Regions from separate parts of the Gracilibacillus sp. HCP3S3_G5_2 genome, predicted to be linked through region 2. Evidence: a T-box and tRNA genes for the amino acid it is inferred to sense, from the RefSeq annotation. Region 2 holds a T-box; the other holds one or more tRNA genes.

Region 1 (15,741 bases), on a different contig from region 2:
TCTGTACTTGTATAGGTTGCAGTACCAGGGGAAATGGATGTTTTCGACCAGGCTAGTGCTGTAATGTTTCCATCTGTAACAAGTTGAATCGGTACCGGATGATCTAAATCGACCATCCAAATCTCACTGGCACCTTCAAACTCATCGCAACCAGATAAGTAAGCAATTTTACTACTATCAGGCGACCATGTTACAGGAGTAAGAAAGCAATTAGAGATTGCCCAAATCCGGTCATTATCTCCTTCCCTTCCGGCTGTTCGAATTTGCGAAAAATATCCCTGATTTTCAAATGCAGTTGTACTATAGGCAATCGATGCTGAATTAGGTGACCAGGTTGGATTGTAATTTTTGGCAAGCGGTCCTCCTTCCACCTCGAAAACGCTGCCTGTTGCAAGCTCAATTGAATAAATGATTGAAATACTAGCGCCTGGACTCGTGTAGAGTACATAACGACCATCTGGTGATAGTCTTACAAAGTTGAACGGTCCACCAGTGTTTTGCGTAATTTGCTGCAAGCCTGTTCCATCTGTTCGAATTCTATATAATTGACTAAAACCAGCTTCATCCTGTGCCTCGAATAGAAGCTCTTGTCCGCTTGAGAACCATTGCACATCCCTTGCGTTTGGTTGATTGATTCGCTGTACTTGGTGGGTCGCTACATTATAAATGATGATTTCATTTCCATTTGAATAGACAAGTCGCTGACTATCCGGAGCCCAGTTTAGATATACTCCTTCTGGTTGTGAAAACTGATCTATTGCAGCATACGTGTTATTCGTCAAATTCACTACGTATAATACGCCATTTTCACCTACAAATGCGATTCTGCTACTGTCAGGAGACCAATATGGAATCGAGTACGATTCACCTAATCCAAATGTCACCTGTCTATTCGATCCATTACTCGGATTATATAACCATAAATCATATGCTCCGGTCCGGTTTGAGATATAAGCAATCAATCCATCTTCACCGGGCGGTGCATATGGTATAACTAATCTCATACCAGGATTAATGGTAGTAGAAGGAAGATTGTTTACTTGCCTAATCAATTCATAATTCACATTGCCACCTGTTACTACATTAAAGTGCCTTGCGATTTGATACAAATTATCACCAGGCTGTACAACGTAATACGGAACACCTGTTGGTATTGTTAAAAGCTGACCAGTCTGGATAGTATATGGGGGCTGAAGATTATTTGCAGCAATAATTACAGACTGAGAAATTCCATGATTTTGGGCAATTTGAAAAATTGTATCACCTGGTTGAACCTGATAGCGATCTACCCCTGGTGGCATGGAAAGCTGCTGCCCAATATAAATTGTATATGGGGAAACGAGATTATTTGCAGCAATCAATGAGTCGATCGGAATGGCCCAACGTTGTGCAATCTGGGATATCGTATCATCTGCACGAACTGTGTAAAACATTTGCATGATAAATCCTCCTTTCTTGCTTGAATCACATAAGACTTATATTCCCTAATTCAGCAATAAAGAATATAATTCTTCCCTCCTTCAATAGGCTATTCATTTAGTGGGAGTGACGTTCTTCCAAAAGAAAACAAGACTTCTACTCATAAGAAGCCTTGTTTCGGTAAAATTATATATTTGGATGAATAAACAGTAGTAGACTTGCTAGAATTAGCTAACAAGATTATTTACCCACTCTCTTGAAAATCAAAACTTTCTCCACTATTATCTTAATTCGAAAAAGTTCAACATTCTTTCTTCTACAATATAAATACCTTCCGCGTTAAGGTTACTTTCACGCCATTCCATAATCCAAATACATATATTAAACGTGAGGAAGCAGGATACTTATACTTCTTTGCTAAAGTATCCCACTCAGTCACTGTCTTATCTTTATGTTTAATCAAAATACATAGCAGACCCATATTTTACGATTTTTAAGGAAATTTAAGTTTCCAATAAGCGCTTTAGGTTGTCATCAATAAATTTATTATCAGCACTGTTGATTCCGCGGCCGGCAAAATGACCCCAGATTGACTCGATAGGATTAAGAACAGCATTAGGGATATGCTTAGCCTCGTATTCGTTATCATCCGCCGTGCAGAAGAGATCCGTGATACTTGGCATGACGATAGCCAGCGCTTTAATGCCTTTAAGCGCCTCATTGAAATCTCCGTTATAGGTGGAGCTTGCACTAATATCTCCATTTTGTCCAGTCCATAACATGGCTAGGACATTGTGTGGATCCATCCTCATAAAGCTATCTTCCCAGACTCTAGCCACAAAATTTTCCAATGAATCATATCCCATCTCACGATAAAGTTCCTCTTTGTAAAAGGACTGAGATAAGCCCCATCCCGCATAGACACGACCAACAGCGCGCATGTCTGCGGAAGTCAAATGATTTAGTTTACTTGAATCATGGCCAACTGCAGCCATAAGAGCAGCCTTCATTCCGTCCAGAACTATATACGTTTGCGGCCAAGTCTTTGCACCTCCGCAGAAGGGGGCAATTCGTTCCACCATGTCGGGGTAGCTTGCCCCCCATTGGAATGATTGAACACCTCCCATTGACCATCCAACTACCAGAGCAATCTTCTGAATGCCGAATTTTTCGGTCACCAGTCGATGCTGTAAATTAACGTTATCATAGATGGTTACCTGAGGAAAATTAGCCTTGTCGAATGGAGCAGGAGTATTACTAGGAGACGAAGATAACCCGTTTCCTAGCAGATTTGGAACGATAATGAAATATTTTCTCGGATCTAGGGCCATGCCGTTTCCAATCAACCATTCATTCTGAACATGATGGTCGCCAAAAGCAGTTGGATAGACGATCACATTATCTTTCTTTTCATTCAATTCTCCATAAGTCTTATATGCAAGAAATGCGTTCGGTAACGTTACTCCTGATTGCAAGGTTACGTCACCCAAATCAAAAATCTCATAATCCATTGTATTGTCGCCCCCTTCAAAAATGAAACACATCTAGAATGTATTTCTTGTACTAAGTATAATCCCATGGTACTCTCAATAAAAGTGAATAAAATTCAAATCAGCATTCAATAATATTGAAAATAAAAGGGGGACAGTATAATGGAATTACGCCAACTGAAAACATTTCGCACAGTTGCTTCCACTTTAAATTTTAGTCGGGCTGCGGACGCGCTGAACTACGTCCCCTCCAACGTTACGATGCAAATAAAAGCATTGGAGGAAGAACTTGGTGTTCCTCTCTTTGACCGCTTGGGCAAGCAGCTCGTTCTCACCACTGCGGGTAAACGCTTTTTAACTCATATCCAAAGCGTTCTAGAAGAATTAGACGAAGCTCGCAATACCGTTCATGACAACGAAGATATTAGAGGCACCCTTACAATAAGTGCCAACGAGGTTCTTTGCGCCTATCGCCTCCCAGTTATCTTTAAGCTATTTCGTTCCCGCCATCCAGGAGTTCGACTTATCTTCCGCTCTGTTCCAAATCAGGAACTCAAGCAGACACTCTTTGATGGAACCGCGGATGTCGTCTTTATGCTGGACGAATCTATTCTCTCAAAGAGACTTGCTGTAGAACCGTTACTGAAAGAAACTTTCCGCTTGTTCGTTGCTCCTGACCATCCACTTGCGAAACAACCTGTACTGCAACAGGAAGATTTTCACGGAGAAGTATTACTGGTTAATGAAAAGGGCTGTCCTTATCGAACCATGTTTGATCGATCATTTGAGAAAAAAGGCATTGATAGTATTACTTATTTGGAGTTTCAAAATGCCGAAGCCATTAAACAATGTGCAATTTCAGGAATCGGTATTGCCTTTCTTCCTGAAATCACAGTGGAAGCAGAAGTTGAACGTGGTGATCTTGTTGCTCTTCCATGGCAATTTTCGGACGTACAAGTATATACTCATATGGCTTGGCATAAAGAAAAGTGGCTTTCACCAATCATATTATCTTTTATAGAAGCAGCAAGGGAGGGTATCGCTAAAGAGGAGGAGAATAAAACCGTTTAGAAAAAACCTTCAACTGCAAGCTCTTGGACCCATGATCCGCAACTATTGGGGACAAGGACTATAGGAATTAATCTACTAAAAAAGGCTACTTAAAGCAACCTTAAAGGTTGGATACCAGCTACTGTTCTAATGCTCGATAACCTTATCTTAAAATAAACCTTAACAAGGGGTAGAACCAGTTGCTGGTTTTACCCCTAAAATAATTAAGGTAACATCGTCAGAATTTGTGCCGCAAAGTGGATTTATTTCACGTTTTTTCAAATCCTTTACGTACGCAATCTTCCTTTTTATTGTGTCACATTTTGTTAAACGTATGTTTCCGCGTTTTGCTGGTAGGACCCAAGATGAGATTTCACCACTAGTTGGATTGACTATTAATCGTTTCGTTAATACATAGAAGCATTAGACCTTAACTAAACCGAGACATTGGCAAGCGCACTACTATTCATTTTTCCGCATTACATATTTATATATAGCGTTCATTATAATAAAAAAATAGAGTGAACAATGTGTAGCCTGAAAATAAAGTTTGATCATTTTTGTAGTATAAGCAAAATTTCTAATTTGTTTTGGGTTTAAATACTAAGGTTACATAACCAATTATAGAAGCCCCGATAAAAAGGATAGGATATCCTGATATATCGGCTACTACTCCTGAGAAAATGGACCCCATGGCTTGCCCCAGTGCAAGTATTAAGAACGGTATTCCTAGTCCGAATGATGGGTTAGTTTTAAACACAGAAATCCCCCATACGATGAAGACCCCTGTTATGAAAATATAAGAGCTTCCAAAAAGTACTGGTGACAGGAATCCTGTTATATTGTTACCTGGATAAATTCCTAGGATTAGGGAAGAAGTGGCAATTGCTAATACAGAAAGCCTATACGCACTTATTAACCCGAACTCTTGTATAAATGTACCAGCAGTTCCTCCCAATAAGCCAGCTACTCCAATAATTACCCAAAACCACTCTCCTAGGTATGTAGGAACACTATCCAAATTTAATATAAAGTCTCTTGAGAATGTCCAATATGCCGAACAGGATATTCCTATAAATAAGGATGCAATAATTAGTTGAAAAGACCGTCTCCATTCCTTTTTAGAGTAGCCAACTGTTCCCTTCCTTTCTGAACTTTGATCTTTTGGAAGTACTTTATAATTAACAATCAGCACAAAAATAGCAATGATCATAAATATCAAATATGTTTCTCTCCAGCTATTAGTCATAAGGATTGCAATTGCCCCTGTACAGGCTGTTCCAATACTTGTACCGGAATTAATCCATGAATTCGCCTGATTCTGGAACCTTGTTTCTACGTTAGTGCTAACAATATTAGCGTATGGCGGGGATGAAACCCCTGTACTCAACCCTGCCAAAAATATCCCTAAACCTAGTACTACCGGATTAAAAGAAATGGATATTATACCCAAACCAAGAATCGATGATAATCCAGCTACCACAAGAAGAGATTTTGGAGTAACTTTATTAGAAAACGCCATTGCAAATATTATTGCTATACAGTAAGCAATGTATGATAAAGACGAGATGATGCCACTAGTTGATTGATCCATATTAATCGTTTCGTTAATATATGGAAGCATTAGGCCATAACTAAATCGAGATAAACCATACGTTACAGCAATCATTGGTAAGCCCACTGCTATTAATTTTTTTGGATTCATAATAGTTCTTCCTCCTTTTTATATATAACGTTCATTATAATAATTAAGTGAAAAATATAGAGAACAATGTAAATTTAAGACACTATTCTCTACTTATTTCCTGTTAAAATCATTTTTCGGAATCCAGAATACTTTTCGCTAAATCAAGTGCCGTCTTTTTCACCTTATCTAACTCTAGTATTTGAACCATCGATGTTATTCCTTCTAGTATAGTAGATATTTGCACACTGAGGGATTTGGGAGCCTTAAGGAGCTTCAGATCATTTTCAATTTTGTTTAAGAGTCTTTTTTTATGTTCTCTACTTATTGAAGCAATTTCTTCGTTTATACCTTCGTATTCCTGCTTAGCTCTTAAGAATAAACAACCATTGAAACCTTCAGTTTCTATCCAATCCAGGTGTGCTTTAATTAGCGACTCTACATACTGATTAATACTATTCCCTCTGTCGATTTTAGCTTCCAACAATTGAAAATAGTGTTTTTCCCTTTGAATTAATATTTCTTTGATAACATCTTCCTTCGACTGGAAATGATAATACATGGTCATTGTTGCTACTCCTGCTTGCTCCAATATATTTTTTACACCAATTGCATGAAAACCATGCTGATAAAATAATGTCTCAGCTGTGTTAATTATATCTTCTTTTTTCTGTGATTTTTTCATGTAACACCCTCCATATAGAACGTTCATTATAAATCTTAACATGTCACTTTTCTTATAGCAAGAATGAACGAACCAATACTGTATATGGTTGTTAAAAACAGCTCTTTAAACGAGCATATCCAGAGGGGTATAACGGTGCAACTTTTTTATAAACAGTTGAATTCAATTACAAATGGTTAAACTTTATTTTAAACCCACATTGTTCTGTATAGATTTTGGAAGAGCGAATTTAAACTATCATCCTACCAATAGAGGTTCCAAGTCCTGTTTCCCAAAAGAAAAGTAATATTACCATTACAACAAGCCAGGATATTCTCCAAATTTTATTGTTAAAACATGCAAATTGAAGAAAGTAAAATAATCCCCATATTACAAATGAAGCTATTAGCGCAAACCAAGTAACAAAATCAATCTCACCTTCACTGATACCTGCACCGAATAACACTAATAAATTTAATGACAATAATAACAACAGAATTATAATGTTATATATATGAAACGATTTTTTACTCAATATGTTAACATCCTTAATTGAATGAATGATTCTGACAGATTATATCACCTTTTTTCAATAAAATATAGATGTTTTGGGATGCCCTACCTTTCATCATGGAGCCTCTTTATAAGAAATAGACAGCTCATAAAAGAGCTGTCTATTTGCTGGTTAATGCTCAGACCATGGGCAATCCCAGTTATCGATAAATTTTAAAAGAACTTTATCCTACAGACAAACCGTTCCAATTGCTATTCTAAATGGAGTATCCCCCGTTGGAATAGTTGCAATGACCGTATTGGTCGCGGTGTCAATGACTGAGATTGTATCCTCATTTTGATTTGTAACATAAACAAAAGCTCCATCAGGTGTTATTGCTACCCCTGTTGGCATAGCTCCAACAGTAATAGTATCAACGATAGTGTTGGTAGCAGCGTCAATAACGGAGACCGTATTATTACCTTGATTTGCGACATAAGCGAAAGACCCATCCGGAGTAAAGGCAATTTCAAACGGTGTACTCCCTACTGGAATGGTAGCAATAACCGTATTGGTCGCGACATCTATAACGGAGATCGTACTATCTACTGCGTTTGCGACATAAACAAGAGTGCCCTCAGGATTAATTGCTAATTCTCTTGGTAAAAAACCAACTGGAATGGTAGCAATGACTGTATTCGTTGCTATGTCGATCGCAGAGACTGTAAAACTTGATGAATTTACGACATAAGCGCGAGTACCGTCAGGAGTAATGTCAATTCCTACTGGTTCGCTTCCAACCGGAATCGTGTCAATAACAGTCATGGTTGAGACGTCAATTACCGAAACAGAAGCAGTTTGATTGATTGTGACATAAGCGAGTGAACCGTCAGGAGTAAAGGCTACTTCTTCTGGTGCGCCCCCCACAGGAATGGTAGCAATGACAGTGTTGGAATCAGTGTCAATAACGGAAACACTATTATCTAATACATTTGTGACAAATGCGAGTGTACCATCCGGGGAAAGTGCTACATCAAATGGTTGATTTCCTACAGGAATGGTAGCAATGATAGTATTCGTTTCAGGATCTATTTGGGAGACTGTATTATCGAGTAAATTTGTAAAATACACTAAGTCCGTACAGGTAGGTTCTGGTGGTGTGGGTGTCGGTACAAATCCCAGATTACGATAGAGCGTAATACAGTAGGTTCCACTATCTCCTTCAGCTGCTGTGATGGTAAAGGAAGTGGGATTATTGACGGATTGTGTATCTGTATTTCCTGGTGCTGGACTTAAATCGATGGCTGGTGTCGCATCTCCTGCTGCAGTTACGGTTTCGGTACTGGTAATATCATTAAACAGTTGAAACGTTGCGGATCGATAAGCTCCAGCAGATGCACTCCAAATTTCCTCAGCTTCTAAAGGTCCATTGAAATTCCCGCAAATCTCTTCTGTTATCGTAGGATACGTTGGACAGCATCCTCCTTGTAGTTTCATTTATTTATCACCTCCTTTATAAGATTTTTGTGTATAACATCTGTTTAGAGAATGTTATATGATTACTTGAGACATATAACAAGAATTGTTGTATGGATACGTTCTTCTACATTAGTTTATAAAAATTTATCATGAATGATTGTAGGAGTGCGGACTTCAAACAGAAAAATAAGCTTAAGCTTAGGTTTTGCGCTTAAGCAAGGGGAGATTTAATGGGGAGTCAATAATAATACACCAATTGCGGTTATGTAATTGTAAAAAATCCACATCCTTAGTTAAGATTTTTAAATCTTCTTTAACTAACGGGGCAGGTTTCTCAAATATACTTGTTAATCATTGTAATCAAGAATAGGAACAAACGTTTCTGTTTTTTTTACAATTTGTGGTAATATAGAGGTTTCAATATTCTAACAAATTTATGAGGAGGATATAAAATGAATAAAACGCTAAGTCAGTTTGAAAAGATGGTTGATAATATTTTGGACTTGAAAGAAATATCTGAAGAGATACTATCTGAACCTATTAGAGAAGGGAAATGGTCAATCAGAGAAATCGTGGGTCATCTATACTAGTGGGATAAATTCAACTTAGAAAATATGGTACCCTTAATGGTTCAAGATGCTGATTTACCGAAGTTCCCAGACCATGACCAACATAATGAAGAGGCTATGACTTTTATTAAAGATTACTCAGTTGAAACTATTATAGATAATTTTGTTTTAACTCGAAAGGAATTAACTGAAAGATTTTCAAGTTTAGACGGAGATGTTAGGTTTACTATTGGTGGAGGTAAAAGAAAGCTCTCTGGAGAAAGTTTTACGAAGATTTTCGTAAAACACGATGCTCACCACTTAAAACAAATAACTGATAAACTGCATAATTAAAAATAGTGCGACCCATGTTAAACTAACGGGTGCTTTAATTAAACAAGGCGAACATTAAAACGATTGTCTTTTATCTTAATAAACGTTTTTTGAATATTATGGTAGTATTGAAGCGTGGATTATTAAACTAAACCAGCTAATAGCATCCCTTTTTCAATAGGACAAATTAAAGGTTATTCTAATAATAAAGAACCAGATGAAGCGTTTTGGAGATTGTATTTACTATATTTAGCAATGTGTGTTTTCTCCAATGTAGTATGGACTTTAAAAACTATTCCAAACAACATGAATGAGATGTTAGATAAAGTGTATATGTATTTAGAAGATCATGATTACTTCAGTAGATTAAAACCTAAGTGGTATCAATAGAATACAAGTTTTTGAAAATTGCACTTAATGTAACGGGTACGATGCTTCAATACGAAGGATCACTTTTTCACTATCGGGGCAGTTTACTTTAACAATCCAACAAGATTTTTCTTCGGTATCCTTTTCATAAAAAGACAACAGTTTTCTAACAACTTAAACCGAACGGCAATCTAGCTTTTAATTTGATCTATATATAATATTAAAAGTTTAATCTAACGCCTCTCCAAATACTAGTTAGTTGTAGAGGCATTAGTGTTATAGTAGCTAGCTATTGAGTTATCTTCTTTTTCATTAGAATAAGAGTGATCCAGCTCACTCCTAGTAAAGCAAACAATAATCCTGATAAATAGTAAACAACTGCTAGATTATATACACTCATTAATAAAAAGGCTAGTAATGGTCCTAACGCTGCTCCTACATCAACCACAATCGTATGCGCAGTCATGACTTTCACTTTATTTGTTTTACTGGCAGCTTGAACGGCAATAGTGTCAGTAGTTGTAACAATAATAGTGGAAATCAATTGAAACAATAAGAGTAGAACCAATAACGGTATAATACTCCGTACTTGACCTAATCCATAAAGCAAAAGAGACCCTATGATTAAAGGGATTATAATAAATATATTCGGTTTTCTACTTGAATCAATCATCTTTCCAATTTTCGGAGCTAAAAAAGGGTCCCATCCCCATCGTAATGCTTGAATGATACCAGCTATAGTAGCTGACCCAATGGTAAATTGGGCTACACTCCAATTGTTGAAGTATTTGGTTTCAATGGATGTACTAAGTGTAGAAGCAAAGAGACCAAAAATGATAAAACCTACCATCAAACTCGTGATGAGAATAAATCCAACAGATAATGTAAGCCATTTCTTGTGAGAGTAATCCTCTACTTTCTCCTGGTGCTTCGTTTTAGATAGAGGAATCAGGAAAAATACGGCTGGCAGTACTAGTAGACCTAGAGCAGCAAATAGGGAAGTCACAAACATAATTGAGGTTTGGTCAACGAGTATTCCTCCACCTAGCATCCCTACTAGGCCTCCTATTCCCCAGAGCCCATTATATAGGCCGACAAGATTACCTCTGTTATGCTCGGTTGTGACTTCAACTACAGTCAGGAATCCTCCAAGGCGGAGCAGGGACCAGGCAATACCCCAAAAGAGACGCATAAGAAAGAGCACCCAGAATTCTTTAAATATCCCATAGGAAGCAGTTGTTCCGATCGCAATTAACAAAGCAATCAAAACACCTGTACGAAGCTCGAACCTTTGATAAAACATCCCGACTAAAGGATTAATGGGAAGCCGAACAAATCGGTTAATTGAAAGCAGAATACCAATTTGCCATAGTGATGTTAAACCAAAATCCTGCCAAAAAACGGGTAATGCAATAATTAACATTGAATCTCCGAGCAGTGCAGCTGCTGTAATAACTGCGATTCCAATGACTTTCCTTTTAGCAGTAGTCATGAGGTATGTCTGTCCAGCCATTCGAAAATATGTTGCTTTGCCTGAAATAAGGCTAGTTTCTGATGATTAAAAGGATTATAGCACTCATCATAGTCAGAAAGAACTTTACCATCGCTTAATAAGAAAATATCACCATATCCCTGGATGTTGGCATTAATCCTATTGCTAATCCACCCATGCATGATTCCGTTGCAAACTGCAGATTCGCCATTTGGAAAAGCAATTGCGATGCTACTGTTAAATTGAGCAGTTCTATTGCTTAAAGAAACACCAGCAAGCTTTACTACCAGCTTCTCTGCACGATGTGCATCACTGCCCGGAGAAAATCGTGCTGTCTTGACTCCGGGAAAACCTTCTAAGTAGCTGATTGTTAACCCAGAGTCCTCTCCTAAAATAATGTTAGTGGGAAAATGCTTTTTGACCGCTTCCACTTTCAATTGTGCGTTTTCAATGAATGTATCGGCATTTTCTTCGATATCTTTAAACTTACTTGATAAAGGAGCTATCTCTATTGGTAAGTCTTTAAAGAAATGCTGTATTTTCTTCACCTTTTTTTGATTCCATGATGCAATTATAACTTTCATTGATATCAACCTCCTACTTTCATTGTACTTTCTGAAAAGAGGAAAAAAAGTGTATAATTGAACTAATTAAATTTCCCCTTTTCAATGAGGTGTTGATTATGAAATTAATAGAACATTATAACCTTATTTTTCGAAGGTTCAAAGTAACTCACCAGGAGATTCAGATCACAGTGCATGATATTGCAGATCTTCTTTCATGCTCTCATCGCAATGCTAAGATTATCCTACGAAAATTTGAGGAACAAAACTGGATTGAATGGAAGCCAGGCAAAGGAAGAGGAAATTACTCCAGTATGATTCTTTTAGAAAATGTGGAAACCCTTCTTATAAACGAAGCAAAAAACATGTTAACACCAACATCCATTGACGCGGCTATTAGACTATTAAGGAAACATGAAGTAAGGGATTCACTGCAGCGTGAATTTGTTGATTGGATATTCCATTCATACCTCAATGAACAAATAGCCCCAGCAGATGGTAAGCTGTCAAGATTACAATTTCCTTCTTACAGACCACTGCCTGTTTTAGATCCAGCTAAAATCTGGAGGCGATCTGAAAATCACATCATGCGTCATATATTCAGTACACTAGTTTTTTATCAGGAAGAAGATAATAAGTTTTTACCTCATTTGGCTCATCATTGGAGGCATAATGCTGACTATACAAAATGGATCTTTTATTTACAAAAAGGAGTCCTCTTTCATCACGGAGAGGAAATGACAGGAGAGGATGTCCGCTATAGTTTTATCCGGCATAAAAAAAGTCCATCAGCTTATGAATGGATAGTTGAAGATTTGGAAGAGATAAAAGTTAGGAATAACTATGTCGTTGAATTTGAGTTTGGTACATCTTGTCCATATTTCTTACATTTAGCTTCATCTTTGGGAGGAAGCATTATTCCGATGGATATACCCATAGTAGAACAGAAACCAATTGGTACAGGTCCATTCAAAGTCACCGAGAATGATGAAGAAAAATTGGTGTTAACCGTCTTTCGTGAATATTTCTTAAGATGTCCCTTTCTAGATGAAATCACCATTTATTTTTTTCCAAAGCTTTATGATAATGCTACTGATCTGAATCATATTCCCCATTTTGAAGAAATGAACTTTTATCATTACCCGTATCAGGGGAGAAAGCTTCAGAACTTTAACAAGTATACGAAGCTAGACAAGGGGAGCAAACTGCTTACTTTAAATTTACAGAGAGGCATTCTTTCTAATAATGCTTTATTAAGAGATGCTATATTTCATTTTATATTACCCATTAAAATAATTGATGAACTAGGCGGTTCAAGGTATAAAGCCGCATCCCACTTACTAGAAAAGTCTGAAGGAAAAGAACAGAAACGAACGATTAGTGAAGGAAGAAGTGCTCTAGCAAAAAGTGGCTACAAAGGAGAAATACTCACTTTAGTTAGTTATCGTGGTGCAGGAAATGAAGCGGATGCAGAGTGGATTCAGAAAGTTTTATTTGATGAAGGAATTATAGTTAGGCTCAAATTTTACGATTATGTTGAAATACATAAACATCCACTTAGCAAAGAAGCTGATCTTATCCTTGGGGAACAAATTGGGGATGAAAGTGATTTATATACATATCTTTCAGCATTTAGAGGAAACCATAGTCTCTTAAAATATCACTTACCAAGAGAATCAATTTCCGCCTGTTGTAAAAAGGATGAAAATATATTTTCTTTATTAAAGCAAATTGAGAGTAAATGCATAGAACAAAATGGACATATTCACCTATATAGATTGAATCAATTTGCCTTTTACCCTCATTATGTTAAAGGAGTTTCCTTCAATGCGTTAGGGTGGATAGACTTTACAAAAGTCTGGTATGAAGCTTAATGCTATTACTTAAAATTTTGAATGAATATGGTGAGCATGCAAATAAACTTACAAGAAAAAGGTGAAGCTGACATCAATTTAACATTATACTTATAATACTACTGGTGCGATTCTTTAATAAAGAAGCATCGCTTTTTATTGTTCAACTAACGGGGCAGGTTAGCTGAACAATCGTCATTAGCTTTTTTCAACAATCGGTTAGATAGTGAAGTAAGGCTTCTGGAACTAACAAGGCAGTACGATGTAAAAATGATATATTTATTATGTATAGTAATTAAATAAAAGGAGGTAATATTCATGGAACAACATAGACTAACCAAGAGCTTTTCCTCAACATACGGAAAAATAAGTTATGATATAAAAGGTGAAGGTCCCTCCGTTGTGCTCGTACATGGAACCCCTTGGTCTTCTTTTAATTGGAGACATATTATTCCTGCACTTAGTCAGTGGTTCACTGTGTACTACTACGACCTTCTTGGATATGGTTATTCTGAGAAGACTGATATAGATGTCTCATTAGGAGTTCAGAATAAAGTTCTTTCTGAACTACTTGAATTCTGGGGATTAAAGAATCCGATGATTATCGGACATGACTTTGATGGGACTACCGTCTTAAGAACTCACCTTTTAGAAGAACATAAACAGCCATTTAAATTATTCGTACGTCTGCACACGATTAGTTCGCACGATTTATCAAAAACAAAGATAAAAAAACGTCTCCCACAATGTGAGAAACGTTGTTATTTCAGTATATTCACGATTAATTGATTATCTTACTAACGGAAAAATAAGTACCGGTGGTCGGGGTCGAACCGACACTCCCGAAGGAACACGATTTTGAGTCGTGCGCGTCTGCCAATTCCGCCACACCGGCATAAATAGAAAATGGAGGCGGTAACCGGATTTGAACCGGTGATAAAGGTTTTGCAGACCTCTGCCTTACCACTTGGCTATACCGCCTCGATATTAATAGTATATGATTTAATAATCAGAATGTTAAATTAAAATGGAGCGGAAGACGGGATTCGAACCCGCGACCCCCACCTTGGCAAGGTGATGTTCTACCACTGAACTACTTCCGCATAAATGGCTGGGCTAGCTGGATTCGAACCAGCGCATGACGGTACCAAAAACCGTTGCCTTACCGCTTGGCTATAGCCCAATATTTTAAATGGGGCGACCAGTGGGGATCGAACCCACGCGTGCCGGAACCACAATCCGGTGCGTTAACCACTTCGCCATGATCGCCATAATTTAAAAACAGGGGTAGTAGGAATCGAACCCACACTGGAGGTTTTGGAGACCTCTGTTCTACCGTTAAACTATACCCCTACGATTATTATTATCAAATATAAATTTATAAATGGTGGAGGGAGTAGGACTCGAACCTACGAACCCGATGGGAGCGGATTTACAGTCCGCCGCGTTTGGCCAACTTCGCTATCCCTCCATAATTATTGAACATTTTTATTTATAAGAAAGAGAAAACTTTAAAAGTGGTGGCTCGGGACGGAATCGAACCGCCGACACACGGATTTTCAGTCCGTTGCTCTACCGACTGAGCTACCGAGCCAATAATTGATAAGTTTATAGTGGCGGTCCGGACGGGACTCGAACCCGCGACCTCCTGCGTGACAGGCAGGCATTCTAACCAACTGAACTACCGGACCAAATTTTGTTGCACTCTTCAAGTACAATGATTATTTTCTTTCGCAGAAGTTTATTCAACGCTACAAGAAAATTTTGGTTGCGGGGGCAAGATTTGAACTTGCGACCTTCGGGTTATGAGCCCGACGAGCTACCAGACTGCTCCACCCCGCGATAATAAGGAAAGTATTCTTTTTTGAATGGTGGAGGATGCAGGGCTCGAACCTGCGACCCCTTGCTTGTAAGGCAAGTGCTCTCCCAGCTGAGCTAATCCTCCAACGTACAGGATGTACTAGTGCATGTGTTGCAACAGGACGTTGCGTTCTTAACATGCATTCTATATATTAATGAATTATGGTTGGTGACCCGTACGGGATTCGAACCCGTGTTACCGCCGTGAAAGGGCGGTGTCTTAACCACTTGACCAACGGGCCTATATTTAAAAGTGGCGGAGAGCGAGGGATTCGAACCCTCGGTACGGCGTTGACCGCACACACGATTTCCAATCGTGCTCCTTCGACCACTCGGACAGCTCTCCATTTGGCTCCACAGGTAGGATTCGAACCTACGACCGATCGGTTAACAGCCGATTGCTCTACCACTGAGCTACTGTGGAATGGAAGAAAAGTGCCTGGC
Region 2 (15,741 bases):
ATGTATAAAGAAGCGGGATTTGCTCCAGTAGTAACAAAATGTGTTTCTTGCGGAAATACACATGATTTAAAAGCATTTTCTATTTCAAATGGTGGCTTGTTGTGTAGAAATTGCTTGACACTAGATGAGAATGCCATCTCCATTCCTGAAAAAGTAGCCAAGCTTATGGCATTATTTACTTGGGTTGAAGTAGCGCAAATCGGGAGTATTTCAGTGAAACCAGAGAATAAAAGAATGCTCCAACAAATTATGGATCAATATTATGAAGCCCATGGTGGATATTATCTGAAGTCAAAAAGGTTTTTAACACAAATGAACCAGTTAAATGATCATTTATAATTGACAAGTCGCGTAATGTTTCGTATGATGTAAAAATAAAATGAATAATGGATTGCAAAGAAGGAGAGTAGTACTGATTTATTGTCTTTCAAGCGAGTTCAGGGTGGTGAAAGCTGAACAAGTTCAAGGTCAGGAAGGCGTTCTGGAGCAATTTTTAGGAAAGTGGTCATCTTTTAAACAGATGACAAGTAGGGTGGAACCGCGGGCAAACCCGTCCCTATGCCTTATCAAAGTGATAAAGCATAGGGACGGGTTTTTCGATTTCTCTTTTAGCCCTTAAAAAACGAAAAACAGCGAAGTGATTTTTCGATTTGATTCTTTTTTTCGTCCTGATTTTATTGAGCAGTAGTCATATGCTCCGGCAGAATACTCCGCTTTCAGCGGGCATGGCCTAGCCTCAGCCTCCTCGAAAAGCAAAAATCGCTTTTCTGCGGGGTCTTCAGCTCGTGCTGTCCCCACAGGAGTCTGCCTATTTTGGCTTCGCTAGTTATAATTTTCGAATGACTTTTCAGAGTGTTTTTCTTGTAAAGTTAGCTGAAGTCGAACCGATGGAACGCTCATGTATAAAACAGGATGGAAGAATGTTTCACACGGACAATTGCCATTATTTCGTAATAGATCTCTATTGCAAATTCGTTTTTATAGGAAATGAAAAAATTCTTTACATAGGAGGATGAAGTATTGATGAATATTCAAGAAATGATCTTAACACTACAGAAGCATTGGTCAGATCAAAATTGTATTTTAATGCAAGCATATGACGTTGAAAAAGGGGCGGGAACGATGTCACCGATGACCCTTTTACGCAGTCTTGGACCGGAACCATGGAATGTTGCGTATGTGGAGCCATCACGCCGTCCAGCAGATGGCCGCTATGGGCAAAATCCAAACAGACTATATCAGCACCACCAATTCCAGGTGATTATGAAGCCATCGCCTGACAATATTCAAGAACTCTACTTGGAGTCATTAAGAAAATTAGGAATTGATCCGGCATATCATGATATTCGCTTTGTTGAAGATAACTGGGAAAATCCAACGTTAGGTGCAGCAGGCCTTGGTTGGGAAGTTTGGTTAGATGGCATGGAAATTACACAATTCACTTATTTCCAGCAAATCGGTGGTTTAGAAGCAAAACCGGTAGCTGTTGAAATCACATACGGTATAGAACGTTTGGCTTCCTATATTCAGGATAAAGAAAATGTATTTGAGTTAGAATGGACAGAAGGTGTAACTGTAGGAGATATTTTCTACCAGCCGGAGTATGAGCATTCTAAGTATACATTCGAGGAATCTAATACTGACATGCTTTTCACGCTATTTTCAACGTATGAAGAAGAAGCAAAGCGTGCGATGGAAAAGGATTTAGTCTTTCCAGCATATGATTACGTGCTTAAGTGCTCACACACTTTTAATTTATTAGATGCAAAAGGGGTAATTTCCGTAACGGAGCGAACGGGATACATTGGAAGAGTTCGTAATTTGGCTAGAGAAATCGCTAAACTGTATGTAGCGGAAAGAGAAAGACTTGGATTCCCCATGTTGAAAGGAGAAGAGGTTCACCATGAAAACAACTAATGTTTTGTTTGAAGTTGGATTAGAAGAAATGCCAGCTCGTTTTATGAATGCTACTGAAAAGCAATTAAAAAATAAGACGATATCATGGTTAAAAGAAATTCGCTTAGCATATCACAATCTGACAACATATATAACACCAAGACGATTTGCGGTTTTAATTGAAGGACTTGATTACAAACAAGTTGATCAAGAAGAGGAAGCTAAAGGTCCTGCTTTAAAAATTGCTCAAGATAGTGAAGGTAATTGGACGAAAGCTGCGATCGGTTTCTCTAAAGGTCAAGGAAAGTCTGTAGAGGATCTTTATGTAAAAGAGATGAACGGCACGAAGTATGTGTTTGTAAATAAATTTATAGAAGGTAAAACCCAAGAAGAGTTGTTGCCAGCATTTAAAGATATTGTTCTTAGTCTAAACTTCCCTAAAAATATGCGTTGGGCAAATCAAAATTTACGCTATATTCGTCCAATTAAATGGCTTGTGGCATTACAAGATGAGAAAGTAATTCCTTTTGAGATAGCTGGGGTTCACACAAGTAATCTAAGCTATGGTCATCGTTTTTTAGGTGGAAAGATAGAAATTAGTAACCCATCTCTCTATTCAAAAGTTTTAAGTGATCAATATGTTATTGCAGATAGTGTAAAACGCCAGGAAATGATTGTAGACGGTATTAAAAAACTCGAGAAAGAAAAAGGTTGGAAAATACCAATGGATGATGATTTACTAACTGAAGTAACCCACTTAGTGGAGTACCCAACAGTTTTCTTCGGGCAATTTAGTGAAGAGTTTTTGCATATACCGAAGGAAGTACTTATTACTTCTATGAAAGAACATCAACGTTATTTCCCTGTCCAAAATGAAAAGCATGAACTGCTGCCTTACTTTATTGGTGTACGCAATGGAACAAGTGATCATATTGAAACAGTAGCAAGAGGTAATGAGAAAGTATTACGAGCACGATTACAAGATGCACAGTTTTTCTATGAAGAGGATCAAAAACAATCGATTGATAGTAATTTACAACTTTTAGATCGAATGGTTTTCCAGGAAAAGCTCGGAACAATTGCAGATAAGGTAAAACGAATAATAGAAATTAGTAGTCTGATCGCTGATGATTTGAATTTGTCTGACAAGGAGAAATCTCAGATTGAAAGAGCTGCAAAGATTAGTAAATTTGATCTTGTTACCAACATGGTTAAAGAATTTACTGAACTTCAAGGAATAATGGGCAGAAAATATGCAACTATTTTTGGTGAAGATGATGTCATAGCGCAGGCCATTGAAGAGCATTATATGCCTAGAAACGCTAATGATGAATTACCTGCTAGTTCTGTTGGCTCTATTGTGAGTATAGCAGATAAGCTGGATACAATTGTTGGTTGTTTTGCGGTTGGCTTAATACCAAGCGGATCACAAGACCCTTATGCACTAAGAAGACAAGCTCTTGGTATACTTCAGATCATTCAACACCATAACTTGGATTTAAGTTTGAACCAATTAATAGAAAAAGTATTCGCATTATTTGATGCAAGAAATATTTCGACAATGGAAAAATCTCAAGTATTAGTTCAATTAGAATCATTTTTTAAACAACGTGCTGCATATATTATGAAAGAAGCTGACATCGAAGCTGATATTATTGATGCAATTCTGGTCAGTAAATTATCAGATTTCGCCTTTTTATTAGAAAAAGCAAAATTGTTGAAAACAAAACGAATAGATTCTCAATTTAAAGATAAACAAGAAGCATTTGTTCGTGTGATGAATTTAGCAATGAAAGCTGATGGGGATCATGATGTGCAACCTAGCATATTTGAAAAGAGTGAAGAAAACAAGCTATATGATACGTATCTAGAAATAAGAGATCCCTATAGAAAAGCAATTGAGGAGAAAGATGCTAACGAAGCACTTGACCAATTAACATCATTAGTAGAGCCCATTCATCAATTCTTTGATCATACAATGGTAATGGATGAAGATAAAAATATACGAAATAATCGTCTGGCGCTATTAAAAGTAATTGCCGATGAAATTAACCAATTTGCAGATTTAACCAAAGTCCAATGGAAGCAAACACAGGTTCATGCGGACTGAGGAGGACATGGCGTTCATGGAAAAAGCAATTATTTATATTGTTTCTGATTCAGTCGGTGAAACAGCAGAATTTGTCACGAAGGCAGCACTTAGTCAATTTATGAATGAAAATGACTATGATTTATATCGTATTCCCTATGTGGAAAATATTGAAGTTTTGCGTGGGGCAGTTTACCACGCAAAACAACTAGGTGCTATGATTGGGTTCACTTTAGTTAATCCAATGTTTAGAGAGTTTTTAATTCAAGAAGCCTCGAATAAAGGGGTTGAATGTGTTGATATAATGGGGCCAATGTTGCAGGCAATGGAACGAAAATTCCAAAAGCAACCTAAGCAAGAACCCGGCCTCATTCATAGACTAGATGAAGACTATTTTAGAAAGGTAGAAGCAATAGAATTTGCAGTACGCTATGATGATGGTAGAGATCCAAGAGGAGTAGAACAAGCAGATATTGTATTAATCGGAGTATCCCGAACATCTAAAACCCCATTATCACAATATTTGGCACATAAGCAACTGAAGGTTGCCAATGTACCTATTGTCCCAGAAGTTGAACCTCCATCTTCATTATTCCATATTCCATCTCATAAGTGTATTGGATTAAGAATTAGTCCTGAGAAATTAAATGGTATTAGAAAAGAACGGTTAAAGAGTCTTGGGCTAGACGACCAAGCTGCTTATGCGGATGTAAATCGAATTGAAGCAGAATTAGCATATTTTGACAAGATCATTCATCAACTTGATTGTCCAGTTATTGATGTGTCGAACAAAGCTGTCGAAGAAACTGCCAATCTTATTTTAAATATGATCAATCAACCCTATTGGGACTTACACGATAATAAGGCTAGTGAATAAATAAGCAAAGATATTGGAAAATAAGATGAACATATATTATAATTATATTTTGTCAAAATGTTTATATTATTAATAAAATGTCCATTACTTACTAATATAATAAACTTTTGCCATTTGTTTCCTGCTTTAAACAAATGACAACATTTTTTTAAAAAAACTATGAAATAAGCAGGAATTTGCAGTTTTGTGTAGAATTATGTATCTATACAGATCTTTTGTTATTCGACATTTTATGAAGATCGCCTAAGTCTTGAATCTTGTTTATAGGATTTAGATTAGAGGTATTAGGTTATTAAGAGCTGTCAATCAGCAAATTTTAACTTATACCAATGATGAGAAAATTGTCGAAGTGTTAATTTGAATAGTAGTGAGAAATGGTGATGAAATATGGCCAATCAAGTGTCAGATGAAACAATTGAATCTCTTCGTCAAGCGAATGATGTAGTTGATATCGTAGGAGAATATGTACATTTAAAAAAACAAGGCCGAAATTATTTTGGACTTTGCCCATTTCACTCAGAAAATACACCTTCATTTTCCGTCAATCAAGAAAAACAAATTTATCATTGTTTTGGATGTGGTAAAGGTGGTAACGTTATTACCTTTATCATGGAAATGGAAGGTTACTCTTTTCAACAAGCTATTCGTCATTTAGCTGAAAAAGCTGGTCATTCTATTCCGGAACTAAAAGACTCTCGAATGGAAAGGGCTAATTCTGGGGAACAGACAATGTTAGATGCATACCAGTGGTTAGTTAAACTATACCATCATTTATTACGACATTCAAAGGATGGTAAAAAGGCATTAGAATATCTTTATAATAGAGGTTTTTCTGATGAAGCAATTGATCAATTTCAAATTGGCTATTCCCCAACATCAAAAGATTTTATTCCACAATTTTTGGAAAAGAAAGGTTTCCATAAACAAGTAATGGCTAATGCTGGATTATTAACGGCTGGAAATGATGGAAACTATTATGACCGATTCCAAGCAAGAGTTATTTTTCCAATCCGTAATCATTTAGGTAAAACAGTCGGGTTCGTAGGAAGAACTATTACTGATCAGGAACCTAAATACTTAAATAGTCCAGAATCATCGTTGTTTAAGAAAAGTCAACTACTTTACAATTTTGATTTGGCTAGGAGTGAAATTCGGAAACAAGGAGAAGTAATACTTTTTGAAGGGTCTGCAGATGTTATATCCGCTTATCAAGCTGGTGTCAAGAATGGCGTAGCATCACTAGGAACCTCTTTAACAGAATCACATGCCAATCTTTTAAGAAGGTATGTCGATACGGTCCTGCTTTGTTATGATGGAGATGATGCAGGACAAAATGCTACTTATAAAGCCATTCAGTTATTTAAGAAAGTTGGCTGCAATATCAAAGTAGCACCATTACCTTATAAGTATGATCCTGATCAATATATCCAAGAGTTTGGAAGGGAGAAATTCCGAGAACAAGTTATTAATGCTGCAGATTCCGAGATCGTCTTCTTAATGAAGTATTTAAAAAGGAATTTTAATTTAAAACTTGAAGGAGATCGACTGCAATATGTAGAAAAAGTAATAGGGGAAATTGCACAATTAGAAAGTTCTATTGAAAGAGACCACTATATTCGAGAATTAGCAGAAGAATTTACTATTTCATATGATGCTTTATCACAAGAGTTAAAGTCTCGAATGCAAAATATCAAAAAAAATGATGATAACCGCGGGAGGTTTGGAAATACTAATGGTGGAAATCAAGAGAAATATCGATCAAAATCGTTACATGTTTTACCACCAGCATATCAAAATGCCGAACGTCGCTTAATTGCATTTATGTTACAAAATGCTCACATTGCTGAAAAAGTACAAGAAACAATTGGCTCGAAGTTTAATGTAGAACAACACCAAATTATTGTAACCCATTTGTACGGATATTACGAAGAAGGGAATCAACCTGATCCCAGTCATTTTTTAACATATTTAGATGATGCAAATCTTCAACAGACAGTTGTTGAACTATCGATGATGGATTATTCTTGGGAAATGTCAGAAAAGGAGCTACAAGATTATATTCATCTCATTCAATCAGAACAAACAGATAATGAAAAAATAAAACAACTTAAGCAGAAAATGAAACAGTTAGAGAAAACAGACCCTAAGGAAGCTGCTAAAATAGCAATGGAGATTATAAAGATAAAACAACAATCGAAAAATGGAAGTTAGTTTTGGAAGGAGGGGCACTCATGGCAGAAAACAAGCCATCACGTTCAAAAGAAGCTGAATTAACAGTTGATCAGGCAAAAGACCAATTGTTGGAATTAGGTAAAAAACGTGGTGTATTAGCATATGAGGAAGTAGCAGAAAGATTAGCAAATTTTGAATTAGAATCCGATCAAATGGATGAGTTCTATGAGTACTTGAATGAACAGGGGGTAGAGGTAATAGGAGAATCAGATGATGATCCTACTATGCAACAACTCTCAAAGGAAGAAGAATTTGATCTAAATGATTTGAGTGTACCATTAGGAATTAAAATCAACGATCCAGTCCGTATGTATTTAAAAGAAATAGGTAGAGTAGATTTATTATCAGCTTCGGAAGAAATCGAACTTGCCAAAAAAATCGAAGAAGGTGACGAATACGCTAAAAAAAGATTAGCTGAAGCAAACCTTCGTCTTGTTGTAAGTATTGCGAAGCGTTATGTCGGCCGCGGTATGCTATTTTTAGACCTTATTCAAGAAGGAAATATGGGGCTTATTAAAGCAGTTGAAAAATTCGATTTCAGAAAAGGTTTTAAATTCAGTACCTATGCAACATGGTGGATTCGACAAGCAATCACAAGAGCTATTGCAGACCAGGCAAGAACAATCAGAATTCCTGTTCATATGGTAGAAACCATAAATAAATTGATTCGTGTTCAAAGGCAATTGTTACAAGATTTGGGTAGAGAACCAACCCCGGAAGAAATAGCTAAAGATATGGATTTAACACCTGATAAAGTAAGGGAAATATTAAAGATTGCTCAAGAACCTGTTTCATTAGAAACACCAATTGGCGAAGAAGATGACTCACACCTTGGTGACTTTATCGAAGATCAAGAAGCTACATCACCATCAGATCACGCAGCATATGAATTATTAAAGGAACAATTAGAAGATGTTTTAGATACACTAACAGATCGTGAAGAAAATGTATTACGCTTGCGTTTTGGTTTGGATGATGGCAGAACAAGGACTTTAGAAGAAGTTGGTAAGGTATTTGGCGTAACAAGGGAAAGAATTCGTCAGATTGAGGCGAAAGCATTACGGAAATTACGTCATCCTAGTCGTAGTAAACGATTAAAAGATTTCTTGGAATAAAGCTCTAAGTGTACCTAATGAACTATCTTCCTTTCTGTGAAGATAGTTCATTTAAATTTATTCGGACCTATCAATGTTTCACACAATTATCCGATATAATGATTAGAGCAAATCAGACTTGGAGATGGTATTTAATGGAAGAAGGTCGTAAAAGAACGATAATTAATGAAATTAAGTACTGGAAGACGCATCAATTATTACCAACTCAATATTGTGATTTTTTATTAGCTCTTTACACAGAAGGTGAGGGGACTACAGCAGAGAATGTTATCGAAAATAAACGGTCTCCATATTATTTATTATTTTATTTTGTAGATACATTAGTTATATTACTGCCTTTTATAATTTTCCAGCTTACCAGTAGTTTTCTTATACAAACGGTTGGTATCGTTATCAATCTATTTATTGCATTCAGTATGATAAAGCTTTTTTCTAAGTATAAGGAATTACAGACCTCTTATGCAGTGATGATATTTTTCGTTGTATTTTTATTTTCGACAATGTTAGGGTTGAGTCATTATATCAGTATTAGTTGGATAACCTATTCGTGGATTTTTATAAATAGTATTTCTTGGATCATATTTGGTAAGCTTAAAAAGCAATTTTTCTTACAAGTTGCTGGCGTTTTTATTTTAATCATTCTCATTATTATGATGGGTTTTTACTATTTTTAGACATTTTCATGAATTTTAATGAGTATTACTTTTCTAATTGTCTAATTTGAAGTAAAATAAAGATGGTTTTCCATATACATATTTGTTAAATTTGTTGGGCAGTGCAACCCAACTTGACGTCTAATTGAAGGAGGAAAAAACAATGAAAAAAAATCCAATTATTCCCTTTGCACTAATTGCTGTTCTTGGGATTTTAGCAATGATTATTTTATCAGTTGTAGGTCTAAATGAACAAGAAAGAATTGCAACTGGTGGAGAAGAAGGAGAAACGACAGAAGCAGATCCAGAAGCATTAATTCAAAGTTGTATTGGATGTCATGGCGGTGACCTGGAAGGTGGAAGTGGTCCAGCTCTTAATGATGTTCACGAGAGATTGGATGTAGCTGAAATTGAGGATATCATTATCAACGGTACAGATGGTGGTATGCCAGGTGGTTTAGTAAGTAATGAAGAAGCCGCAGTATTAGCTGAATGGCTATCAGAAGGACAAGAATAAAAAGTGGTAAAAGCTTTCTGTTTTAACAGAGAGCTTTTTTCTCTTTTAGTTTGTATGAAGGGACATAAATGAATGATGCTATCAAAACGACTCGAAAAAATTGCTGAATACTTACAAGAGCCGATCCAATTCGCTGATATTGGTTCGGATCACGCATATTTGCCGTGCTATGTTTGTTTGCAAAACGAACATGCGACTGCAATTGCTGGAGAAGTAAACCAGGGTCCTCTTGAAAGGGCAAAAAACACGGTGAAAGAATATGGTTTGAATAAACGAATAGAAGTAAGAAAAGGCAATGGATTGGATGTTATTGAACAAGGTGAAGTCAACCAAATAACGATTGCTGGAATGGGAGGGAAACTTATCCAAACGATTCTGGAAGAAGGTAAGCTTAAATTATCTGGTGTTTCACGATTAATTTTACAGCCGAATATTGATGCACCAATAGTTCGAAAATGGCTGACAGATCATCAGTATGAAATTATGGCGGAAGAAATTGTTTCAGAGGATGGTTATATTTATGAAATTATTGTCAGTGATCGTCAAATTACGCCCACTTTTCTTTCAGAAAAAGAATTGTTATTTGGTCCATTTCTTCTCAAAGAAAAAAATGACGTTTTTATAAAGAAATGGACTAGTGAAAAAGAGAAACGAATATGGTTAATTAAACAAATGCAACAAGCAGCCAATATACCAGTAGCGAAAATCAAGAAGCTCGAAACAGAAATAAAGTCGATCGAGGAGGTATTAAATAATGACAACTGTTAAAGATGTAATGCGATTACTGGAAAAATGGGTTCCTGTTCATTATGCAGAGTCCTGGGATAATGTCGGATTACAAATTGGATCAAAAGAGCAAAAAGTAAAGAAAATGATGATTACACTTGACGTAATAGATGCGGTTGTTGAGGAAGCGATTGAAAAGAAAGTAGATTTTATTATTGCGCACCATCCATTATTATTTAACGGTTTAAAAAGAATAGATTTTCAAGATCCAAAAGGACAAGTTGTAAAAAAATTAATCGAGCACAATATTTCTGTTTATGCTGCTCACACCAACTTGGATGTAGTTAAAGGCGGTGTGAATGATATGTTGGCAGAGAGATTGGAACTGTCAAATACAAAGGTTTTAGTTCCAACTGTAGAGGAGCAATTACTAAAATTTATTGTCTATGTTCCACAAACGCACCTGAGTGACCTTGTGGAAGCAATAGGAAATGCTGGAGCAGGACATATTGGTAATTACAGTCATTGTACGTTTCGTTCTGCGGGAACAGGAGCTTTCAAGCCATTGGAGGGCACACAGCCTTATCTTGGTACTCAAGGAGAAATAGAAGAAGTAAATGAGTATAAATTAGAAACAATCATTAAAAAATCACAATTGTCTGTTGTCCTGCAGGCAGCAAAAAAGGCACATCCATATGAAGAAATGGCATATGATTTAGTACCACTTTCCAATAAAGGGGAAAAAGCGGGCTTAGGGCGTATCGGAAAACTTTCTAAGCCAATGAAATTGTCTGAGTATGTGGAGATAGTAAAAAGTAATTTGAATATTCCAGCTTTACGCTATGTTGGTAATCAGAATCAAGTGATCCAAAAAGTTGCTGTATTAGGAGGAAGTGGGAAAGGTTTCATTAATGCTGCTCGAAAAGCTGGAGCAGATCTTTATATTACAGGAGATTTAACTTTCCATGAAGCTCAAGACGCAGAAGAAGCTGGCCTTTGCCTGCTTGACCCGGGCCATCATGTAGAGGAGGTTATGAAAGAGGGAGTAAAAGATTATTTCTTAACTAATCTTCACCAATTACCAGACAAAATAGAAGTTGAAGTCTCGACTTTATCAACCGATCCATTTCGTTATCAATAAAGCGAAATGATAGGACTGTTGATTAAATCATCGTATTAGTGGTTTTAAAAGAAAAAAAGAAGCAGGCACCAAATTGGTGCTTGCTTCTTATTTTTTAGCTTTTACTTTTGGTAAAATTTTATCTTGCTGTACTTTTGATGTTCGATCCCATGTTTCCGGGTTATTTGGGTCATATTGCTCGATGAATTTAATTACTTCTTTTGCGATTGGAGTTGGTGTGGAAGCACCAGCAGTCACGGCAACTGTTGATACACCTTCTAACCATTCATATTGTATTTCAGAAACATCAGCAATTCGATAAGCTTGAGTACCCGCCTTTTCAATAGAAACTTGTGCTAAACGATTAGAATTGTTACTACGTGGATCACCAACCACTAATGTTAAGTCAGCATCCTTTGCTTTTTCTGCTACAGCTTCCTGACGAACTTGCGTAGCCATGCAAATCTCTTGTTCCATTTCAGTTTGCGGGTATTTTTCCTTTACTTTTAACATAACATCATGAACATCCCATTGACTCATTGTTGTTTGGTTAGTCACCAATATTTTTTCTGCATTTAAATGAAGGTTTTCTACATCCTCCTGATTTTGAATTAAATGCACATGATCTGGTGCAACACCTACTGCACCCTCTGGCTCTGGATGTCCTTTTTTCCCTATATACACAATCTCATAATTTTCTTTTACTTTTTCGCGAATCAAATCGTGTGTTCTTGTAACGTCTGGACAGGTTGCATCAAGTACTGTTAAGCCTTTTTCTTCAGCACGTTTTTTCACTTCTGGTGATACACCATGAGCAGTGAAAATAACTGTTCCATCATCGATATCTTCTAAAAGCTCTGCTCGATTTTTTCCGTCTAATGTATAGACACCTTGTTCTTTAAAGGCATTGTTTACATGCGAATTATGAACAATCATACCAAGTATATAAATAGGGCGAGGTAGATTGGGATCCTTCACTGCGTTTTGAGCAATAACCATTGCATCGACAACTCCATAGCAATATCCTCTGGGAGCAATCTTAATTACTTTCATTATGGTTCCCCCTCTGTACTTTCTACTAGAGATCAAGTAAAATGTTTAATAACGGACTTGAATTTGTCCAATACTTACATTATAAAGGTATTTAATACAATTGACAAAGATATTTAGTTAGTTAGAAGGAGAATAACATGGAAAAGCATTTATTTAGACAATATGCATTGGATGATTGGATGAATGAAGTAATTGGGCAATTGGGATTTTATGAACCCACTCCTATTCAAGCAAAAGTCATTCCAGAAGCTTTAAAAGGTAGAGATATTATTGGACAATCAGAAACAGGTTCAGGTAAAACACATGCCTTTTTGATTCCGTTATTGAATAAAATCGATACGAATCAATCTGAAACACAAGTTGTTTTAACAGCACCAACAAGAGAACTGGCTATTCAAATATATGAAGAAGTTAAAAAGATCATGCAGTTTTCTGGTAATCAAGATAACTGGCGTGCAAAGCTTATTATCGGTGGAACAGATAAAAAACGAATGGTAGAAAAAATGAAACAAGCACCACATATCGTTGTTGGGACACCTGGACGTATTCTAGATCTAATTCAGGATGGTGTATTGGATATATACTCAGCAAAGTCTTTTGTCATGGACGAAACAGATTTAATGCTTGAATTAGGTCTTATTGAAGAAATAGACCGAATTCTTACACATGCAGATCCTGATATACAAGTAATGGTGTTTTCAGCAACTATTCCTGAAAAGTTACAACCATTTCTTAAAAAATATCTGCACGGACCAATCTATGTGAAAATTGACGATCGTTTAGCGCCTGAAAAACTGGAACATCGGCTCATTGATCTTAAGCACCGAGAGCAGGCTGATGTAATCTTTGAGATTTCTAAGTTGATCCAACCATATTTAGCGATTATTTTTACAAATGGTAAGGAAAATGCTAATCAGTTAGCGGAAAATTTACAGGCTAAAGGATTAGCAGTCGGGCTAATTCATGGGGGATTAAATCAACGTGAAAGAAAAAGAGTATTGAAAGAAATTCAACAGCTAAAATATCAATATATCGTTGCAACAGACTTAGCTGCACGCGGTATCGATATTAAAGGGGTAAGTCATGTAATCAATGCGGAATTACCAAAAGAAGAGGCGTTTTATTTACATCGTGTAGGAAGAACGGCTCGTGCTGGAATGGAAGGAACAGCGATCAGCCTTTATCAGGAAGAAGATATCCCACTTATTAAGAAGTTGGAGAAAAAAGGGTTAACTTTTACATTCCATGATATTGTAAAAGGGGAGTGGCGAGAAGCAAAAGCATGGAATATAAGGCAAAAGCGAGAAAAAGGGGAAAATGAGATCGAGAAAAGAGCTTGGCAGCAAGTAAGAAAACCGAAAAAGGTAAAGCCTGGGTACAAGAAAAAAATGAAGAAACAACAACAACATGTTAAAAAGAAAATAAAAAGAAATCAAACGAATAAATAGAAAAGGTGAGAGGATTTTATGTTAAAAATAGGTTCACATGTTTCAATGAGTGGAAAGAAAATGCTTTTAGGATCTAGTGAGGAAGCAGTGTCGTACGGTTCTACAGCACTAATGATTTATACAGGAGCTCCCCAAAATACGCGACGAAAACCAATCGAAGAGTTAAATATTGAAGCTGGCCGTCAACATATGGAGGAAAACGGTATTTTAGACATAGTGGTTCATGCTCCTTATATTATTAATATCGGTAATGCTACGAAGAAGGAAACGTTTGAACTAGGAGTAAATTTTTTAAAGAGTGAAATAGATCGAACAGAAGCATTAGGTGCTAAGCAAATCGTCCTTCACCCTGGTGCCCATGTAGGTGAAGGGGTTGACACAGGTATTGCGAAAATCATTGAAGGCTTAAATGAAGTACTTGATCCAAATCAGGATGTACAAATAGCTTTAGAGACGATGGCTGGAAAAGGATCGGAAATTGGTCGTAATTTTGATGAATTAGCAAGAATCATCGATGGTGTTACACATAATGAGAAGCTATCGATTTGTTTCGATACTTGTCACGTTCATGATGCAGGATATCCGATTGTAGACGATTTTGATGGTGTGTTAAATGAATTTGACAAGATTATTGGGATCGATCGCTTAAAAGTAGTTCATATTAATGATAGTAAAAATGTGCAAGGTGCAGGAAAAGACCGTCATGAAAATATCGGATTTGGTCATATCGGGTTTGAGACGATTCACCAAATTGTCCATCATGACCAATTAACAGAATTACCTAAGATTTTAGAAACTCCATATGTTGGAGAAGATAAGAAAAATAAAAAACCACCATATAAGTTTGAAATAGAAATGCTGAAAAACGGTTCATTCATTCCAGATTTAAAAGAACAAATTGTGAATCAATAATTATTTTCATACATGCTGCACCCTGTCAAGTGGACAATGAAAAGCAAAAGATATAGGCAATGGCCTGATACCGATATTCTAATGGTGTCAGGCTATTTAATTTCTCTTGGTAACGTTCTTCGTTATATGATTGAGAGGCTATAGTTGCGTAACAATCGTTCGGCTGTCCACTTTCCTTTCCTCGGGTTTTTGCCCCGCGGAAAGCGAAACGATCAGCCAGAGCCGATGCTTTGCACTCGATATCATAAACCATAAGTTAGTGAAAGATATTCCGTAATTATACGGATTGCATCGTTTAATTGATGTTAAGAAAATAAGTTATGTTCCAATTTCTTTTTATGTTAAATAAAACAACTCCGATGGAAAGCTTAGTGTTCTAATCATACTATATCATTTGAAATAACTTTCAAGTCCATATTCTTTAATTAGTTTATTGAATAGTTGTTGGCATGCTTTCGCAGTTTTAATGTCTGTGATTTGGGCAAGTTTTCTCAGCATCTGAGCACGGTCTTCAGCATTTGTTGGATCATAACGGTTACGTTGTAAATGGCTAGATATTAACCTTGCTTGGTGTTCATTAACCGTGATGTTGTACTTGTTAGCGTATTCAATGATTTCATTTGCACTGATTTTTTTCAATTTGCTTATGATAATGCGTTTTGAGATTCCGTTCATTTAAAAAACTCCTTTTTTGTTATCTTTTTTTATTTTATGCAAGAATGTTTATTTTTTGTGAATAAGGGTAAAAAAAGTAGGATGTTTATTATTTGCACTAATCGACAATTTTCGCTAATATAGAGCGCTGTAGAAAAAACACCAAGTCGATTAATGCTTTTACAGCTAAGGAGTGAAGGAGTACATGATAAAAAGAATGCAATCAATTAGCATTGTATTGGCTTTTGTGCTTGTAGGTTGGAGCTATTATCAAATAAAATCATATAAATCAGAAATACAAGCACTACAGTATGATAATGTTGAATTGGAGCAAGAGATAAACAATATGGAATCTCAAGCACGTTATATCTTAAATCGGACGCATCAAGAAGAATGGGAGTTAAATCATGAAACATGGCCAAAGTATTTTGATATGGCAGAAATCATGG

The links. The T-box of region 2 lies ahead of glyQ (glycine--tRNA ligase subunit alpha). A T-box ahead of a tRNA ligase gene usually reads a tRNA of that ligase, here a tRNA-Gly.
Region 1: it has a tRNA-Gly gene. The T-box ahead of glyQ (glycine--tRNA ligase subunit alpha) is inferred to sense a tRNA for this amino acid. The anticodon was not compared.

Annotation. Positions count from the first base shown of each region.
Region 1 covers NZ_JBQHXU010000016.1:104-15,844, reverse strand. The annotation lists gene ACTNEP_RS18580 (LysM peptidoglycan-binding domain-containing protein) at 1-1,439, opposite strand, end outside; gene ACTNEP_RS18575 (alpha/beta fold hydrolase) at 1,923-2,930, opposite strand; gene ACTNEP_RS18570 (LysR family transcriptional regulator) at 3,072-3,980, shown strand; gene ACTNEP_RS18565 (MFS transporter) at 4,540-5,664, opposite strand; gene ACTNEP_RS18560 (TetR/AcrR family transcriptional regulator) at 5,774-6,328, opposite strand; gene ACTNEP_RS18555 (hypothetical protein) at 6,558-6,842, opposite strand; gene ACTNEP_RS18550 (YVTN family beta-propeller repeat protein) at 7,050-8,297, opposite strand; gene ACTNEP_RS18545 (hypothetical protein) at 8,732-8,869, shown strand; gene ACTNEP_RS18540 (DinB family protein) at 8,906-9,181, shown strand; gene ACTNEP_RS18535 (MFS transporter) at 9,819-11,021, opposite strand; gene ACTNEP_RS18530 (non-canonical purine NTP pyrophosphatase) at 11,018-11,605, opposite strand; gene ACTNEP_RS18525 (ABC transporter substrate-binding protein) at 11,704-13,458, shown strand; gene ACTNEP_RS18520 (alpha/beta fold hydrolase) at 13,756-14,226, shown strand; tRNA gene ACTNEP_RS18515 (tRNA-Leu) at 14,251-14,332, opposite strand; tRNA gene ACTNEP_RS18510 (tRNA-Cys) at 14,345-14,418, opposite strand; tRNA gene ACTNEP_RS18505 (tRNA-Gly) at 14,466-14,540, opposite strand; tRNA gene ACTNEP_RS18500 (tRNA-Gln) at 14,546-14,620, opposite strand; tRNA gene ACTNEP_RS18495 (tRNA-His) at 14,631-14,706, opposite strand; tRNA gene ACTNEP_RS18490 (tRNA-Trp) at 14,720-14,790, opposite strand; tRNA gene ACTNEP_RS18485 (tRNA-Tyr) at 14,823-14,908, opposite strand; tRNA gene ACTNEP_RS18480 (tRNA-Phe) at 14,956-15,031, opposite strand; tRNA gene ACTNEP_RS18475 (tRNA-Asp) at 15,052-15,128, opposite strand; tRNA gene ACTNEP_RS18470 (tRNA-Met) at 15,203-15,279, opposite strand; tRNA gene ACTNEP_RS18465 (tRNA-Val) at 15,307-15,382, opposite strand; tRNA gene ACTNEP_RS18460 (tRNA-Glu) at 15,465-15,539, opposite strand; tRNA gene ACTNEP_RS18455 (tRNA-Ser) at 15,552-15,643, opposite strand; tRNA gene ACTNEP_RS18450 (tRNA-Asn) at 15,647-15,721, opposite strand; partial or broken rRNA gene rrf (5S ribosomal RNA) at 15,735-15,741, opposite strand, start outside.
Region 2 covers NZ_JBQHXU010000003.1:64,261-80,001, reverse strand. The annotation lists gene recO (DNA repair protein RecO) at 1-339, shown strand, start outside; T-box leader at 388-561, shown strand; gene glyQ (glycine--tRNA ligase subunit alpha) at 1,024-1,917, shown strand; gene glyS (glycine--tRNA ligase subunit beta) at 1,904-4,006, shown strand; gene ACTNEP_RS05385 (pyruvate, water dikinase regulatory protein) at 4,023-4,862, shown strand; gene dnaG (DNA primase) at 5,250-7,073, shown strand; gene rpoD (RNA polymerase sigma factor RpoD) at 7,094-8,209, shown strand; gene ACTNEP_RS05370 (hypothetical protein) at 8,344-8,883, shown strand; gene cccA (cytochrome c550) at 9,026-9,379, shown strand; gene ACTNEP_RS05360 (tRNA (adenine(22)-N(1))-methyltransferase) at 9,455-10,147, shown strand; gene ACTNEP_RS05355 (Nif3-like dinuclear metal center hexameric protein) at 10,134-11,246, shown strand; gene ACTNEP_RS05350 (4-hydroxy-3-methylbut-2-enyl diphosphate reductase) at 11,334-12,278, opposite strand; gene ACTNEP_RS05345 (DEAD/DEAH box helicase) at 12,416-13,726, shown strand; gene ACTNEP_RS05340 (deoxyribonuclease IV) at 13,745-14,638, shown strand; gene ACTNEP_RS05335 (IS3 family transposase) at 14,664-14,891, opposite strand; gene ACTNEP_RS05330 (DUF2624 family protein) at 15,029-15,313, opposite strand; gene ACTNEP_RS05325 (lytic transglycosylase domain-containing protein) at 15,498-15,741, shown strand, end outside.